Regions from separate parts of the Paenibacillus sp. CR_12 genome, predicted to be linked through region 2. Evidence: predicted binding sites of a transcription regulator. Region 2 holds the regulator's gene; each other region holds the start of a gene.
The links. Region 2 encodes Rex, which represses fermentation and respiration genes when NADH is low (regulators of the CRP and FNR family bind a similar motif). Its sites were predicted from a motif close to TTGTGAAATATTTCACAA; they were not measured.
Positions count from the first base shown of each region.

Region 1: the regulator Rex is predicted to act here: its motif matches at 3,753-3,770, upstream of hcp (hydroxylamine reductase).
Region 3: the regulator Rex is predicted to act here: its motif matches at 4,559-4,576, upstream of RB297_RS22475 (TorD/DmsD family molecular chaperone).

Region 1 covers NZ_JAVFHO010000003.1:635,818-642,055, reverse strand. Annotated here, with positions in the region: gene RB297_RS15065 (MFS transporter) at 554-1,741, shown strand; gene hcp (hydroxylamine reductase) at 1,939-3,624, opposite strand; gene RB297_RS15055 (2-oxoacid:acceptor oxidoreductase family protein) at 3,832-4,854, shown strand; gene RB297_RS15050 (thiamine pyrophosphate-dependent enzyme) at 4,851-6,238, shown strand, end outside.
Region 2 covers NZ_JAVFHO010000001.1:40,427-46,664, reverse strand. Annotated here, with positions in the region: gene RB297_RS00260 (AAA family ATPase) at 1-417, opposite strand, end outside; gene RB297_RS00255 (hypothetical protein) at 410-943, opposite strand; gene RB297_RS00250 (cell wall elongation regulator TseB-like domain-containing protein) at 1,202-1,720, opposite strand; gene RB297_RS00245 (amidohydrolase) at 1,752-3,053, opposite strand; gene RB297_RS00240 (redox-sensing transcriptional repressor Rex) at 3,028-3,693, opposite strand; gene dinG (ATP-dependent DNA helicase DinG) at 3,758-6,238, opposite strand, start outside.
Region 3 covers NZ_JAVFHO010000006.1:178,413-184,650, forward strand. Annotated here, with positions in the region: gene RB297_RS22465 (TetR/AcrR family transcriptional regulator) at 1-344, shown strand, start outside; gene RB297_RS22470 (efflux RND transporter permease subunit) at 372-3,590, shown strand; gene RB297_RS22475 (TorD/DmsD family molecular chaperone) at 3,671-4,348, opposite strand; gene moaA (GTP 3',8-cyclase MoaA) at 4,692-5,696, shown strand; gene mobA (molybdenum cofactor guanylyltransferase) at 5,819-6,238, opposite strand, start outside.

The DNA of each region.
Region 1 (6,238 bases), on a different contig from region 2:
GATTTGCTTGTTGAGTGGAGGCGGCTTATTTAATCAGAAAGGGCATGAGTTGCCAAGCAGATCATTGTTTGCATAACCCATGCCCTTTTTTATTTATCAGGTTTTTTTCGAAGTAAGATCGAGGAAAGATCGAGGGAAAACCTTCTATCAATAGTAAGTATTCGTCCCATGTGGAGTGCCTAATATTAAAGGTTCGCAAAGGAATAGATGAGATGCGGCAGGTAGTATTCTTTTGTCAAAACTGAGCCCATTTAGTGCCGGAGCATCACATGAATCCATGAATCAAGAGAACGCCCCTTCAACTTCAGGGGCGTTCTCCTTTTAATGTAGATACTTTTCGAAAAAAAACGATTTTCTGAACTTGATATGTCGGTCGCCGTAAGAATTATACAAGAGCAACCTCCATGTATATCAAAAAGATTCATCCCTTATATGTTTTTTATATTTTTAATATAGAAGGCCACATGCTAACATATACAAATGCAGATTGAGGGGGGACTGTTATTCAGTTTCCGATTCATGGTTTTTATCCATTCGATATAGGTGGTCCTAAATGTTAAAGAAGTCAGCGTTTCCATTATTACTGCTCAACATGTTTCTCGCTAATCTAAGTATGGGCCTTGTCATACCGATCATACCGGAACTTCTTGAGCAGTTTAGAGCAAACGGACAGGCCGCGGGATATTTGGTCTCCTGCTTCGGCTTGACCCAGTTTCTGTTCTCACCTCTTGCAGGTAATTTGTCAGATCGATATGGGCGTAAACCCATGATTATCATAGGTTTGATCTTGTTTGCCATCTCCAACTTGCTCGCAGCGTTCGCGGGCGATCTAACTTTATTATTCGTATCACGGTTGATTGGCGGAGTAGGCTCAGCAGCCTTAATCCCGTCCATCATTGCTTATATTGCCGACATTACAGCAGATGAGCAGCGCAGCAAGGCCATGTCATGGTTAGGTGCGTCGATGACATCCGGGTTTATTATTGGTCCGGGTGTCGGCGGATTGCTTGCGGAATGGGGCATTAAGATGCCCTTCTATGTGTCCGCATGCGTAGGGCTGCTGGCCATGGTTTGCAGTCTATGGGGATTGCCTGAATCGCTGTCGGCGGACCTTCGCCGGATGCGTCGCCAAGTGAAGGAGAAGAGGGAAAATGTATTCTGGCAAATCGTGCTTTCGGTTCGATCTCGGTATTTTGTCCTGTTGCTCATTGTGTTCGCCATGACCTTCGGTTTAACGCATTTTGAAGCGATTTTCCCGCTTTTTGTCGTACAAGTCTACGGATTCACGACGCGTCAAATCGCTATATTGCTTACCGTATGTTCGCTTATCGGCACGTTGAATCAATTGTTGTTCACCGACCGGATCACACGACGATTCGGAGAAAAACGGATCATCGTTGCCATGCTGTTGTTATCGGCAGTATCCCTTGTATTCTTATTATTCTCCGGCCATTTCTACTATGTCATGGTAGTCACGATGTTGTTCTTTACGTTTAATAATATATTGCGTCCCACGATCAATACGCTGCTGTCCAGAGTGGCCGGGGACGAACAGGGATTTGTTGCAGGGATGAATAACGCTTATACGAGTCTCGGTACGATATTTGGACCGATGCTGGCAGGTATTTTGTTTGAAGTCCACTTTAACTTGCCCTATCTGTTTGGCGGATTCGTACTGCTAGTGAGCAGCATTTTCACGGGAAGTCGATTGAAAAGTATACTATCTGTTCAGCGCGGCTGATGGCACTCATCCTCCACAATAACAAGAACAGTTGTCTTTGGTGGACAGACGCATTGGCAAAAAGCGAATGTTAAACATGGCCGAGAAATAGAAGTTAAAGCATCCCATTATGCAGTTATTTTATGAACTACGGCGCAAACGCTATGAAAATTACTGAATTATAAGAAAAAGAATGCCCCGGCGAGGGCATTCTTTTTTTAGGCACCAAGAAACATTTTCATGTCATCTTCCACATTGGTAATGCCGCCGATCCCGAAGTTTTCCACGAGGACTTTGGCAACGTTAGGCGACAGGAATGCAGGGAGCGTAGGGCCCAGATGAATATTTTTAACGCCAAGATATAGCAGGGCAAGCAGCACGATCACCGCTTTTTGCTCATACCAGGCAATGTTATAGGAAATCGGCAAATCATTAATATCCTCAAGGCCGAATACTTCCTTCAGCTTCAATGCAATCACGACGAGGGAGTAAGAATCATTGCATTGACCAGCGTCCAGGACCCGCGGAATACCGCCGATTTCACCTAGATCCAGTTTATTGTATTTGTATTTGGCACAGCCTGCCGTTAGAATGACGGTGTCTTTTGGAAGTTCAGCCGCAAAATCGGTGTAATAGGTGCGGGATTTCATCCGTCCATCGCAGCCGGCCATGACGAAGAAGCGGCGGATCGCCCCGGATTTCACGGCATCGACGACTTGATCGGCCACGTTCATCACAGCGGCATGAGCGAAACCGCCGATGATCTCACCCGTTTCAAGCTCTGTTGGAGCGGGGCATCCTTTCGCTTGCTCGATTAGTAGGGAGAAGTCTTTCGGAGCACCGTCTTTTCCTTCTGGAATATGGCGGACACCCGGAAACCCCGTATTGCCTGTTGTATAGATACGGTCCTTATAACTGTCTTTCGGCGGGACGATACAGTTGGTCGTCATTAATATCGGTCCGTTAAAGGCTGCGAATTCGCTATTCTGCTTCCACCAGGCATTCCCGTAATTGCCTACAAAATGTTCATATTTCTTGAATGCCGGATAATAGTGGGCAGGCAGCATTTCACTGTGCGTGTACACGTCCACGCCGGTTCCTTCCGTCTGCTTCAGCAGCTCCTCCAAATCCTTCAGGTCATGGCCGCTGATGAGAATGCCGGGCCGGTTGCTTACCCCGATATTGACCTTCGTAATTTCCGGATTTCCGTAAACCGAGGTGTTCGCTTCATCCAGCATCGCCATGGCGTTGACGCCGTATTTACCGGTTTCCATCGTCAAAGCGACCAGATCCTGCACTTCAAGGCTGTCGTCAAGCGTGGCGGCAAGCGCGCGGCGCATAAAACGGTTTAATTCGTGATCATCCTTCTCCAGATGCAGCGCGTGGTACGTATAAGCAGCCATCCCCTTCAAGCCGTACGTAATCAATTCGCGCAGCGAGCGGATGTCTTCATTGCGGGTCGAGAGGACACCCACCGTACGTGCTTTTTCATCAAAAGCAGCTTCGTTATCCGCTTGCCAGACGGCAGCATCAGGGAGATTGGCGGTTCCTTCCGGATATTGTTCGTTATAATAGGTGCGCACCTCACCGCGGAGCTCGATCGCTTCCCGGATTCTTCCCACAAACACCTCGCGGTCAAAGTTGGCGTTCGTAATCGTTGCAAACAAGGAGTCCATCATAAACAGCGATACGCGTTGTTCAAGCCCCTCCGGCAGCCGGACATCCAGACTGAGAAAAGAGATGCCTTTCAGCAGATAAATCAGCAAATCCTGCAGGTTTGCCACATCATGCGGTTTGCCGCATACGCCGACGATGGTGCAGCCTGTTCCTTTGGATGCTTCCTGACATTGAAAGCAGAACATGGACGGCTGATGCTCTAAGGTCTCTTGGACGTTGTTATTCATAATTTCTCCTCCAATTTCGTGATTTTTTGCCTTAAGGTCAGTATAAGATTGCCTCGCAATTGGACTGTTGAAGACAGTATACTTCGCTCTCACAACCGACATAGTGATTGGAATCACAATTTTTTGAGTAGTGAGTTTAATCACAAACCCGGTCCGTTTCTTCTTTTAAACTGGAATTAATGACCTAAGAAGAAATGAGGAGAGAACATGTCGATTTTGCCTCAAAAGAATGAACTGGGATTTTTCGAGATTCGTCTCGAATCCATCGGCGGGCTTGGCGCCAACCTGGCCGGAAAAATGCTGGCCGAAGCCGGGGTGACCGGCTCCGGACTTAACGGTTCGAATTTTTCCAGCTATGGTTCGGAGAAAAAAGGGTCGCCGGTGAAGAGCTTCGTAAGGTTCTGCGATTCCGAGGTGGAAATTCGAGATCACAGTCCCATTGAGCAGCCGCATGTCGTCGGCGTATTTCATGAAGCCTTGTATAAGACGATCGATGTCATAAGCGGAGTACAGCCTGATGGAACGGTGCTTGTGAATACGGCGCGAGCCCTGTCCGAAGTGGCCGTTGATCTGAACATGACGCAGGGAACGCTGGCTGTCGTTGATGCGCTGAACATTTCCGTTGAGGAAAAAACGAAAGTGAATACGGCCATGCTGGGGGCATTGTTCCGGATTTGCAGCTTTCTAGACCCGGACGATATGCGGCAGGTGATCCGTACAACATTTGAGAAAAAGCTGCCCCACCTCGTGGAAGCGAATGTGCGGACCTTTGACAGAGGATATAACGAAGTCCGGTTCCTTTCCTTGGGAAACGGCTCAGATCTTATAGACAAAATTGCCTTCGCAAGACCGCAGCCGATGCTTGGATATGAAACGCAGGAGCTGGGCGGGATTCTGCACGTTACGGCGAACAGTGTCCTGAAGGATCTTAGCGGCTCCCGGCAGGGATATTTGCCAGAGTACAAGATCGAGGACTGCATTCACTGTGCCGCCTGCGATACGGTATGTCCGGATTTCTGCATCGTGTGGGAGACGAAGCCGGATAAGCGCGGGAATATGCAGATGTTTATGAAAGGTATCGATTATCAGTATTGCAAAGGCTGCCTGAAGTGTATCGAAGCTTGTCCGACCACCGCTTTGGCTGCCATGTTAGAAGAGCCGCATTATGCGGAGCAGCACCGTGTGCGGCAATCATTTCCCTATTTAACTGCGGAGGGAGTCCGATCATGAATATGCAAATTCAAGAAACAACGGAGAATAAGCTGGCGGCCGCTCAAACGGCAGTCTTCGAATCGGGCAACGAAATGGCTGCCATGGCGGCTGCCCAGATTAACTATCACATGATGGGTTATTTTCCGATTACGCCTTCTACGGAAATTGCCCAATATCTTGACATGATGCGTACACGCGGCGAACATGACATCAAGCTGATTCCAGCTGACGGCGAACATGGATCGGCGGGGATCTGCTACGGTGCGGCCGCAGCCGGAGCACGGGTATTCAATGCTACCAGCGCGAATGGTTTCCTGTATATGATCGAACAGCTTCCTGTGCAGGCGGGCACGCGTTTCCCGATGGTCATGAATTTGGTGACGCGTGCAGTCAGCGGACCGCTGGATATTCGCGGTGACCATTCGGATCTTTACTACGGCCTGAACACCGGCTGGGTGATTTTGACCGCCCGTTCACCGCAGGCCGTTTATGACATGAATATTATGGCGCTGCGAATCGCTGAACATGAAGACGTGCGCCTGCCGGTCATTGTAGCTTATGACGGATTTTTTACATCGCACCAGAAACGCCGGGTACAAATATTCACGAACCGCGAAACCGTTCAGGGGTTCGTAGGGGAACAGGCGCCTGAATATCCACATGTGCTGGACGAGAACAACCCGATCGTTGTTGGGGCTTATATGAACGGCGACGATTTGATGAACAACCACTTCCAACAGTCCAACGCCATGTACCGTGCGGGGGAAGTATTCAAGGAAGTGGCAGAGGAATATGCGGCTTTGTCCGGAAGATCCTATTCGCCGCTTGATCTGTACCGGATGGAAGACGCAGAGGTGGCTTTATTCCTCCTCAATTCGGCGGCCGAATCCTCCAAAGACGTCGTGGACCGACTGCGGGCGAAAGGAATGAAAGCGGGCATAATCAGCCCGAATATTCTCCGGCCGTTCCCGGCAAGAGAAATCCGCGAGGCATTGACAGGTGTCAAAGCACTGCTGGTTGGCGAACGTGCCGATTCTTACGGTGCGCATGGGGCCAATCTGACCCATGAGGTCAAAGCGGCCCTGCAGGAAATCCGTGGTCCGCAGCCTATTGTGCTGTCCCGCATATTCGGACTTGGCGGGAAAGACTATTACGCAGATGACGCGGAAGCTTTTTTTGCTTTGACGATCGAGGCCATGGAGCTCGGTTATGCCAAAGTGCCGTTTGATTATTACGGCCAAACACCAGGAGCTGAGGAGCAAAGACTGCAGCCGGTCATTGCCCCGATGAATGGAGACAGCTTTAAATCTGGCCTGATCACCGTAAAGGTGGATGAAGAGACAAGTAAACTATCCGTTAAAGTGCCGCCGATGCGAGCGCTTGCCGCGAAACCGAAACGGTT
Region 2 (6,238 bases):
TTCACTGCCGGAAGCAGCGACAAATATAGAGTCGGTATAATGGGCAGCAGCCTTGGCCATCAAGGTCTTCCCTGTTCCCGGAGGCCCTGTGAGAAGAATCCCCTTCAATGGACGTATGCCGAATTTCTTGATATCCTCGTGACGAATCAGAAAATCCAATGCTTCCCGCAGCTCCTGCTTAGCGTTATCCTGCCCGCCGATTTCCTCGAACGTCAGCTTGGCCGGGCCGCTCTTCTTCCGCTTTCGCTCATTTCCGGCACCAACCGCGATGCCGCCCTTCATCTTGGCTATAAACAGCAAGCCGCCTACGAGTCCTGCCGCTATTAAGAGAGGCACGATGTTCACGCCGACAAACACAAGGAATACCAACAAAACCGGAATGAAGCCTAACATGATTTCTTTTGCTAATTTAGGCACGGTTCCACACCTCCATTTTGCCAGGTTGACGCGGCAAGATTATAAATTTACCAGACTTGCCGTCCGACAAGCTGACATAGACATTGGTGTCATCGATCGTTGCTTTTGCTTTCAAATTCGGCGACTGGGCAGCCAGCTGCTCGAGCGATGATTGAATATCGGTATACTGCTTATTGTCCATCGCTTCGGCAACCGACAGCATGGCTTGCTCCCACCATTGATCCAATGCTTCCGAGGAATGGTCCTCCACCTGGATTCTCAATTCCCGCTTCCCGATCACGGACTTGCCTTCCTGCTTAATATGCTGAACCAAACCTTGTAAATTCGCATCCGGAGCCAAATCAAGATTCAAAGTCACGGTATCCTGTTTAATATCTATATGAGAACTTTTCACGCCATCGTATTGTGACACAACAGTTGCGAGCGGATTCTGCAAAGCCATCTGCCGATACAGAAACCAACCGCCAAAGAGGACCGATGCTGAGATCACGACAGTCAGCATGATAGGTACAATGCGCAGTTTCATGAAGTTCCTCCTTCAATTTCGATATGAAATTTTGTATAGCAATTGCAGCACAATAATACATATATCAACGATATATGGTGAGGCATGTAATTGATCTGCTCAATTCGTACAAGTACGAGTATATCACATCTTATATACTTTTTCATGCTTGTCTGTGAAAATATTTAGAACAGTTTTACCAATTTATTTCTGTATGCGCTTACATATTTATGTGCCAAAGAGGCATCCCTATGAGGGGACGCCTTTTCATTTGTTTTCTTATTGATTAGGAAGAATAATATCATTTCCGATGGCGTTTCCGTCTTGAAAACGATAGAATCGGTAACCGCGCTGACCGTTGTTTTCATATTGCAGCTGCCAGGCATACTCGCCTTCATACATTCCCGGCAGCAATCGCTTGATGACCGCACCCGGCATTTCTTTACGGATCTGGTCCCGCATCACGGCCTCTGACATGCCCGTATTCAATAACACCGACTGAACGGCATCTGTCCCTTCAACAGGAACGTTATCGTCCGTAAACTTCACCCAGACCATGCGGTCTTGATTGTCTTTATCTTTCCCGCTGACCACCCAATAGTTATTGTCCTCGCCCCATACCGATTTATAGGTCTTGTCGGACGAGACCAATTGGCCATGCTGTTTCGCTGCAAGGATCGCCATTCTTTCTTCATTCCACGTATCTTTCATAACATAGGAATAATAGAGCTGTAGGCCAAGCAATAATAGCAGGACGCCGGACACGCTCAGCAATATCCACTTCGTTTTTTTCTTCAAATCCGTCTTCCTCGCTCCCCTTGATTATTCCCTAGAGGGTTGTAAGACGCTCAAATGCACGCTGCGCTTCCCGGCGGATGCGTTCCTCGTCGAGAGTAAGGCTCGCGCCATTCTTCACCAACTGCTTGCCGTCAACCCATACATGCTCTACATCCTTCGCGCTGGCAGAGTAGATCGCGTGAGAAATATAGTCGGTCCGTGGAAGGAAATGCGCCTGATCCGTATTCAATGCGATCATATCGGCTTTCATCCCAACCGCGAGCATACCGATATCCTCAAGGAAAGCGGACTTGGCTCCGTATACCGTGCCCATTCGGAGCGCTTCGGAGGCCGGAATGGCCGTCGGATCCCCGCTTACTCCTTTATGGATCAGGGCAGCCAGCCGCATCTCTTCGAACATATCCAGGTTATTGTTGCTAGCAGGTCCGTCGGTACCGAGCGACACCGTTACGCCGGCTTTCAGCAGCGCAGGTACGCGGGCGACTCCGCTGGCAAGCTTCAAATTGCTTCCGGGATTATGCGATACGGCTACTTGGTGCTTGGCCAAGACTTCGATTTCTTCATCGGTCAGATGAACGGCATGCGCAAGGAGCGTAGGACGGGAGAACATGCCCAGCTTCTCCAAATGGGCAACGGGGCGAAGCCCGTAGTCCTTAACATTCTGAGCCACTTCAGTTTCCGTTTCGGACATATGGGTATGCAAAGGCAGGTTCAAGTCATGGGATGCTTGAACGAATTTTTCGATGAAATCCGGCGGGCAGGTATAAGGCGCGTGCGGCGAGATCATCGTCGTAATTCTGCCGTCAGCCTTGCCATGCCAATCCTTCGCGAATGCCACCGCCTCATCCAGCTTCTGCTGCTGTACCTCGGGCGGGCATAAACCGATTACGCCGCGCGTCAGGACGCCGCGCATTCCCGAGTCCTGGACAACCTTCGCGACCTGATCCATATGGTCATACATATCCACAAACGTCGTGGTTCCGCCCTTGATCATCTCCAGCACGGAGAGCGATGTGCCCCAATATACGTCGTCTGACGTGAATTTGGCTTCCATCGGCCACATTTTTTCCTGAAGCCATACTTGCAGCGCCAGATCGTCCCCATAGCCGCGAAGAAGCGACATGGCGGCATGTCCATGCGTGTTCACCAATCCGGGCAGGAAGAACAGATGGGTTCCGTCGATAATCTCTGTCCCCTCTTCCACGACGGGCTCCTCTTCGCCCAGGTACGTGATCCGGTCGTTCTCAACCACCATGTATCCGCGAAGCACGGATTGGCTTTCCTCCAGTACTGCAAACGTTCCGTTCTTAACCATCCACTTCGTTGTTGTCATGTGCTGCATCCTCCTTGCCGTTATCCAAATAATAGGCCAAACTTTGCAAATCCGTTGTAAAATCAGCCGTATGAATCCGGATATGGGCTGGGGCTTTCAGGATGGTTGGCGCAAAGTTCAGAATCGCCTCGATCCCTGAGGCGATAAGCTGATTCGCGACGTTCTGCGCTTCGAAATCCGGAACGGTAATAATCCCGATTCGAATGCTGTGCTCATGAACCGTCTTCTCCAGCTCTTCCATCGGCTGTACGACCAAATTGTTAATTTTCATACCAACTTTGGGAGAATACGAATCGAAAATCGCCACAATCTTCATATTATCCTTAAGGAATGCATTGTAATTCGATAATGCATGTCCAAGATTACCGGCCCCGACCAGTGCGACATTGATCTTCTGGTCCAGCTTCAGAATCTGGCGAATCTTCTCGATCAGATAAGAAACATCATATCCGATCCCTTTCCGTCCAAAATCACCGAAATACGCCAGGTCCTTACGAATTTGAGCAGGATTGAGGTCCAGCTTCTGTCCCAGCTCCTGGGAGGAAACCGTGGAAACCTCCCTCTTCTGAAGCTCATTCAAATAGCGCAAGTATACAGGTAATCTGCGGACCACGGCTTCCGAAATTTTTTCCGATTTCATGCATGCTCCCCCTAATAATAGGTTAATAACTACATCTTTTTTGTTGATCGTGCTTGGTTTCACTTTATTCCGCTTGGTTTCCCGCGCTTGCCTCTTCCTGCAGCCATTCCGAAATTCGGGGAACGATCCCCTCTGTCGGCATATGCTCCATCTTCGGCCCCGGCAAGGAATATAAGAAATACTTCCCGTAATAGGATTCAATGACCCGGGTATCGTACACGATCACGATCCCTTTATCTTGTGCTGTTCGCACCAGACGCCCAAACCCCTGTTTGAAACGAATGACCGCTTGCGGAACCGAAAGCTTCATGAAGGGATTCTTCTTCTGCTGCTGCAGCAGTTCGCTCTTGGCCTCGACCAAGGGGTGATTCGGCGGCTGGAACGGCAGCCGGACGATGGCAAGACAAGTCAGCGCCTCGCCCGGGATGTCTACCCCTTCCCAGAAGGAGCTGGTGCCCAGCAGCACGGAAGCGCTGCTGTCCTGAAATCTTCGGATTAACTTGGTACGGCTGGTTCCGTCCATACCTTGTCCCAATACCGTGATGTCGCTTGATGCAAGCGCTTCTTTCAGCGGCTCGTGCACCTGGCGCAGCATCCGGTACGAAGTGAACAGGACGAGCATGCGGCCATGCGTAGCGACGGCCGTATCGGCCAAAGACTTCACGAGCATATTCACAAAGAGTGCATCCCCGACCGATCCCTTCACGCTCGGAAAATCGCGCGGCACGACAAGAAGGGCTTGTTCCCTGTAATTAAACGGGGACGGGAGCTGAACCGTGTTCAGGTTCCCCGCTTCAGCCGCTTCCTGAAGACCCAGGTTTTCGATCATGAACTGAAACGATTTGTCCACCGACAAGGTTGCCGATGTCAGAATCACGCTTTGTTTCTTGTCAAAAAACAATTCCTTCAGATGAGCGCTCACGTCGACGGGCACGGCATACAACTGCAGCGATTTGCTGCGGAAATTGCCGTTCGCCTCCATCCAGTATACCGTGCCCTCATCGTTCAGGGCCATGAAGGAGCGCAGGTCTTCGCGATGCGCGGCCAGGTCCTTAAATAGGCCCGATAGGTCGGTTAACAGGCTGTCCGCGCTGTAGTCATCCAAATCTTCCTTCATTTCGGCGATCAGCTTATCGCCCTTGCGCACGACATCGCCCAGCGTCAGATGAATTTGATGCTCCAGTTCGGCCATCGAATCCCAATCCTTCGGCTTCTTAAGCGGGGACAGGCGGAGCGAGAATTGGCCGGCATCTCCCGGAGAAGCGTCTCCGCGTTCCGGAAGCAGTCCGAACAATTGATCGCTGAGCCGATCCCAGTTCTCTTTTGCGGTAATGAGGTCCGGATACAAACGGTCGATGACGGAAGACCATTCGACTGCCTTCTCGTGCGGCGAAGCTTGCAGCAGCTGGCGCAGAGCCGGGAGCTGCCCGCTTCGGCTGTCTTTGTACATGCGGGTCAAGGTATGGACCACCGAAAAATACTTCATCTGCAAGCCAAGGTGCTTGCCGGCGACATCCTCAAGATGATGCGCTTCGTCGATGACGAGGCGCTCATAGCTTGGCAGCAGCTGATGATTCGCCTTCACGTCGGTGAACAGCTTCGAATGGTTCGTAATGACGACATCCGCGATGCCTGCTTCATGCTTGGCCCTGTGATAGTAGCATTTGCGGAACCAAGGACAGGCGCGTCCGAGGCAAGAATCCGAATCGCTGGAGATGGTCTCCCAGAAATCCCCTCCCCGTCCGCCAAGGTTTAGCTCTTCATCATCCCCGTTCTCCGTCTGGGTCAGCCAGACCAGCATCTGGGCCGCCGTGATTACGTCTTCCTTCGGGGAATGAAAATCTCTTCTATTTATTTTATGTTCAAATTTTCTCAAACACAAATAATGTCCCCTGCCCTTGAAAATGGCCGCCTTAAAAGGAAAAGGAACAACCTGGGTGAGCAGGGGAATATCCCGGTCACGCAGCTGTTCTTGAAGGTTGATCGTATGCGTGCTCACCATAACCTTCTGTTCCTGCTTCACGCTTTGATAGATCGACGGCAGCAAATATCCAAGGGATTTGCCGGTTCCCGTGCCCGCTTCGATCAATAGATGTTTATTGTCATCCAGCGCCTGCATCACTTCCTGGAACATCATGTCCTGGGCATCCCTGCTCTCGTAATGAGGCAGCGTTTCCTTCAGGCGTTCACGGACATCGTTCATGTATTGCTCGAAGCTTACATCGGCCAAAGGGTTGGGCTCCGTCTCATCTCTGACAGGTGCTATATCGTTCCAATCATCCACCGCCAAGGCAAACTGGCGGTAGTACGTATGGGTGTCTCCCGCTTGTACGGCTCGGTGCTCCCTGTCGGAACGAATGCCGTCAAAGAACCAGGCCAAATCGCTGTCCTCGTCGGCAAACAGGTCGCTTAAACGCTGAATGGTGAGCAGCGGAAGCTCGTCGATCTCCTCCAAACATTTCAGCAGCGCATAGGCTGTGGCAAGCGCATCGCTGTCCGCCTGGTGCGGACGGTCATGCTCCAGGCCGAAATGAGAGGACACCAT
Region 3 (6,238 bases), on a different contig from region 2:
CGATGGAGGCGGTTGGCCAATTGGGCCAATTATGCCAGACCGACGTTCCCAAACAGCGCCATCCACTGATCGTCATTAAGGCAATGAAAAGCGAGCTGAAGAAGGTTCAGGCCGAGCCGGAAGAGCGGGAAGATGCGATGGAATCCCTCAATATTATGGAGAAAGAGCTGCTTGGCCTCCAGCCCAGCCGGGCCGTTCTGAAAGGAATGCTTGCTAACTTGGAGGGGATCGAGGAAATCGAAGCATTGTATACCGAGCTCAAAGGCACCATTTCGACTGTGCTTGAAAGCTATCTTACGCCCGGCGGCATGATGCAGGGGAATTCGTTCAAATTAGAGACATAGAGTTTGGAGAGGAGAGAGAATCGCCTAATGAAAGGAATTATCAATTTCTCGCTGCGCAACAAGTTTGCGATCTGGCTGCTGACCATCATCGTCAGCTTCGGTGGATTGTACGGCGGACTGACGATGAAGCAAGAAACCATTCCGGATATTAACGTTCCGTTCTTGAGTGTCACCGCCATCTATCCTGGTGCATCTCCCGAAGGCGTTGTGGAGGATGTAACCAAACCGCTCGAGACGAGACTCCGCAATATCGACGGCGTCAAAACCGTAACCTCCACTTCCATGGAGAACGCAGCGAATGTCATGGTTGAGTTTGATTATGGTAGTGATCTGGACAACGCTACGGCGGCTGTTCGCGAAGCCATCAACGAGGTAAAGCTGCCTGACGACGCCCAGAAACCTACCATATCCAAATTCAGCATGAGCTCCATGCCGGTTGTCTCGTTAAGCATTGCTAACAAAGACAACATGGAATTGGATGAATTGACCCGCATCACGGAGAATGACATCGTTCCCGAGCTGGAGGATTTGGACGGGGTTGCTTCCATCCAGGTAGCCGGCCAATTCGTGAATGAGGTACAGCTTAAGTTTAACCAGGACAAAATGAGCGAGCTTGGCCTGACCGAGGATACCGTCAAAGGTATCGTGCAAGGTTCGGCGCTGTACGCTCCGCTCGGCATGTTCGAAATGGAAAAGTCCCAAAAAGCCGTTGCCGTTGATGGCGGCATCATCGGCATCGACGATCTGAAGAATATCGCCATTCCGGTCATTCCGGGTGGCGGCGGGGCGGATGCGTCTGCCAGCGCCGGTGCTCCGAATGCCGGTGCAGGCCAGCAGCAACAGCCGCCTGGCGATGCTGCAGGGGCCGGCCAGCAAGCCGTGCCTGGTGCTGGCGGTGCTGGTGCTGGCGCTGGTGGACAAAATAGTGCTCCTGGTATGCCAACCGGCATTCCAACCGTCAAACTGAGCGAGATTGCCAAAATTGAAGTGATCGGCTCCTCGGAATCCATCTCCCGCACCAACGGGAAGGAATCGATCGGTATTCAAATCGTAAAAGCAAACGATGCCAACACGGTTGACGTCGTGAACCAGGTCAAAGACAAGGCCGAAGAATTGAGAGGCCTGTATCCTGGCATGGATCTGACGATCATGCTGGACCAAGGCAAGCCGATTGAGGACTCTGTCCATACGATGCTTTCCAAGGCATTATTCGGTGCGTTGTTCGCCGTTCTGATCATTATGGTCTTCCTGCGCAACATCCGTTCGACGATTATTTCGATCATTTCGATCCCGCTGTCCTTGCTGATTGCGGTTCTGTGCCTGAAGCAAATGGATATCACCTTGAACATGATGTCGCTCGGTGCCATGACCGTTGCCATCGGCCGGGTTGTCGATGACTCCATCGTGGTTATCGAGAATATTTACCGGCGCATGTCCCTCTCGACCGAGAAATTGAAGGGCCGAGAGCTCATCAGCGCCGCTACGCGCGAAATGTTTGTGCCGATCATGTCCTCCACCATCGTGACCATCGCGGTATTCCTGCCGCTTACATTGGTCAGCGGCATGGTAGGAGAGCTGTTCATGCCGTTTGCATTGACGATGGTCTTTGCCCTGCTTGCTTCCCTGGTCGTGGCGATTACGCTCGTACCTGCCATGGCGCACAGCCTGTTCCGCAAAGGCTTGAAGAACACACATGATCATGAAGAGAAGCCGGGTGCCATGGCCCGCGGCTATCGCTCCATCTTGAAATGGACCTTGAATCACAAAGCGATTACCTTCCTGGCAGCCATCGTGCTGCTCGTTGGAAGCTTGTTCTTGACCAAGTACCTGGGCGTAAGCTTTATTCCGGAACAGGAAGACAAATACGCGATGGTCACCTATTCACCTGAGCCTGGCGTAATGCTGGAGGATGTTGAGGATCGAGCCTTAAAAGCCGAGAAGCTGATCCTGGATCAACCAGGCGTGCAATCGATGCAATACTCCATCGGCGGAAGCAATCCGCTGGGCATGGGCTCCGCCAATTCAGGATTGTTCTACGTTATGTATGATCCGGACACGAAAAACTTCGAAGACGTCAAAAAGACGCTCATCGAAGATCTTGCCAAGGAAGTGCCGGACGGCACTTGGTCCAACATGGACATGGCAGCCGGCGGCTTTGGCGGCAGCCAGCTGACGGTGAACGTCTTCGGCGACTCGCTGGAGCAGATCAAGCCGGTGGCCGATCAAATCGCAGAGCTTGCGAACAAGGATACCGCGACGTTTGAAAATGCGGAAACCAGCTTGTCCGAAGCGTTTGAGCAGTACACGCTGGTAGCCGATCAAGAGAAGCTCAGCTCACTGGGCCTGACGGCCGGACAGCTGGCCATGAAGCTGGCCCCGGTACGGGAACGTCCGGTCTTGACCGAAGTCAAGATCGAAGGCAAAACCTACAATGTTTATATTGAAGCGGACAGCAAAACCTACAAGAGCATTAAGGAAATCGAGAACGAAACCGTGACCTCTCCGCTTGGCATCGAAGTGCCGATCAAGGATGTGGCCAAGGTGGAAAAAGGAACCACGCCGGATTCCATTACGCGCATCGACGGTAAAATGGTTGTGAGTGTCACAGCCGACATCCTGTCCAGTGACGTAGGCTCGGCTTCGACCAACCTGGAGACCGAAGTGAACAAGCTTGAGCTTCCAGACGGCGTGTCCGTCCAATTCGGAGGCGTCACCGAGCAAATTAACGAAACCTTCGGACAGCTCGGGCTTGCGATGCTGGCGGCCATCGCTATCGTATACTTTGTACTCGTGGTTACGTTTGGCGGGGGACTCGCTCCATTCGCCATCCTGTTCTCGCTGCCGTTCATTGTCATCGGCGCTATCATAGGCCTGCTCGTCACGGGCGAAACACTGAACGTGTCTGCACTGATGGGCGTGCTCATGCTGATCGGTATCGTTGTGACGAACGCGATCGTGTTGATCGACCGCGTGATCCATATGGAACGCGAAGGAATGAGCACGCGCGAAGCCCTGCTCGAAGCCGGCGCTACCCGTCTTCGTCCGATTCTGATGACGGCACTGGCAACCATCGGCGCGCTCCTGCCTCTCGTATTCGGCTGGGAGAGCAGCGCAGGCATTATCTCGAAAGGACTCGGCATCACGGTTATCGGCGGTCTGATCAGTTCCACGCTGCTGACGCTCGTGGTTGTACCGATCGTATACGAGTTCCTGATGAAGTTCAGCAAGAAAAGAATCGAAGATTAATTAGAACACCAAACGCCCCGGCCCTCCTAATTCAAGGAGACCGGGGCGTTGTTGTGTTTGATGATGATATGATTCTGGCGCTAATGCACCAGCATGGCTTCCTTGGAATGCTTCCAGGTCTTCAGCATGTTCAGATCCTGCGCGAGGAATTCCTCCAACAGGCTGAATAACGACTGGTATAGCGGACTTTGCGTGGACCCCTTCAAATCCTTGCAGAGGGATGGCACCCATGACAACAGATGCTCCTCCAGAAACTTCTCTTGTACCTCCATTAATTGCAACATGCTATCTTCACAATACGTATTGTTCAGCATACGGTCATGAAGCAGCGTCATAAATTCCAGTTCAATGGCTATATGATCGTCCGCTTCGCCATGCAGTTTATTAAAGGCAACACCGGCGGATGCATAACACTCGGCCAAATCCTGAGCGCATCCATCCTTCGTATAATGGGATTCCGCGGCCTGGCGAGGTTTGGACTGCTGAAGCAGCCGGCGGTATTCCGCCCTCTCATATTCGCAAATCCGAACCAATTCCTCAGGCGAGCGTCCGCATAAATATTTCATCAGGTCCGTACCGGCCTTCGAACACTCCGCCGCCTTGCTAATTCCGCTCCCGCGGCTCCATTCCGCAATCATAGACAAGCTGGGCCAATTGCCCAAAAAATCAATCAGCAGCTCGTAGACCGTCCCCCGGTTTTCAAGCCACCTGTGACAGACGTCAGGCACCTCCAAAGTTTGAACAGGTGATATCGCCATATCGAACCTCCTATTGGTAACCTTTCTTGTTGGATGTGATATCCTTGACAGTATATCTTAGATGAACGTCTAATGAAAGCAGTTTGAAATGATTTCCGAAAATTTCGGAAAAATCAGGAAACTTTCGGAAATCTAGAATGTCACTACTCGCTTTCAAGGGGAGAAAGCTTTGGTCCACAGGTTCAATATACAGGATTTAGAAAGCGTTTTCTGTGATGCTTCTCACAAATCCTTGAACTTATGCGTGCGGCTTGTCCGGCTGACATGACCCTTACAATGCATTGACTCCTGTTCGGGGAATGGCTACAATGTGACCATGCACGCTAGTAAAAGGGGGATTTCCATGATCGAACCGCTTAAAGATTCCTTCGGTCGTGTCCATGATTATATTCGAATCTCGGTGACGGATCGGTGCAATCTTCGTTGTGTATATTGTATGCCGGAAGAAGGGATGGAATTCCAACCTCACGATCAGATAATGAGCTATGAAGAGATCGCCGCGATCATGCGCGTTCTGGCCCCCATGGGCGTCTCCAAAGTACGCCTTACCGGCGGCGAGCCGCTTGTGCGCAAGGATCTGGAAACCTTGGTCCATCTAATTGCTTCCATTGAAGGAATTCAAGATATATCCCTCACCACCAACGGGATCATGCTCCCTTCCAAGGCCCGCCTGCTGAAGGAAGCGGGACTCACCCGCATCAACATCAGCTTGGATTCGCTCCAGGAAGAGCGTTACGCTCGCATCACGCGCGGCGGCCGGGTGCATAAAGTGCTGGAAGGCATTGAAGCCGCCTATGAAGCCGGCCTGAATCCGATCAAGCTGAACATGGTGTTAATGAAGGGCTTCAATGAGGACGAGATTCGCGACTTTATCGCCCTGACGCTTGATCGTCCCCTTCATGTCCGCTTTATTGAATACATGCCGATCGGCCAAGCATCCGATACCTGGCGGGATTCGTACCTGCCGCTGAGCCGAGTAGCCGAAGTGTGCCAAGAGGCCGGCTGGGCCATTCAAGAAGAGCAGGGCCCTTCCGGCAACGGTCCTTCGCGCAATATGAAGGTGGTTGGAGCAACGGGAACGTTCGGTTTGATCCATCCGGTCAGCGATCATTTCTGCGATTCCTGCAACCGGCTCAGGCTGACGGCCGACGGCCATATCAAGGCTTGCCTATATTGGTCGGACGAATTTAACGTGCGCCGCGTCATCGATGACCCTTCGGCGGTGGCGAACCTGTTCCGCAAAGCGCTCGGCGCCAAGCCGCTGAACCATGAAATGGCGCTCGCGCTGGAGAAAAAGGCCCAAAGCCATACTCCTACGGCCCGGCGCATGTCGCAGATCGGCGGATGAGCTTTTGCTCAGCGCATGAGAGCAGAATCAGCATAACCAAAGCAAACCGCCTTTATATACTAGAAAGCCCCGCCAAGCATTCGAATGGCGGGGCTATTTTTATAGGATGCGTGCAGGGACGATCATTCTTCCGTATTCAGCAGACCGCCTGCGGCCTCGTAATCCACGGGCGTATTCATGTTAAATAAGATTCGGCGCGGATCAAGGCCGGTAACCTCCGCTAATTCCTCCTCATTCGCAAAGACGGCATTCAGCTCCTGCACCCACTCCACCATGCGGAGCTGCCCCCGGATCAGCCTGCGCTCAAGGCTTTCCGCGGTCTCTCTGCGATACGCTGCCAGCAGCGGGTGCATCCTTCCTTCCACGACCGGGATTACGGCCTCCGCCGTGTCCTGCTTGTACGCCAGATCCAGCAGCCCCTGGAGAAACCGCTCGTGGATATAAGGCATATCGCAAGCTGCGACCAGATTCCATGTGCTCCGGGAAGACTTCAGGGCGGCGTGAAGGCCCGCCATCGGACCTTGTCCGACATAAAGGTCGGG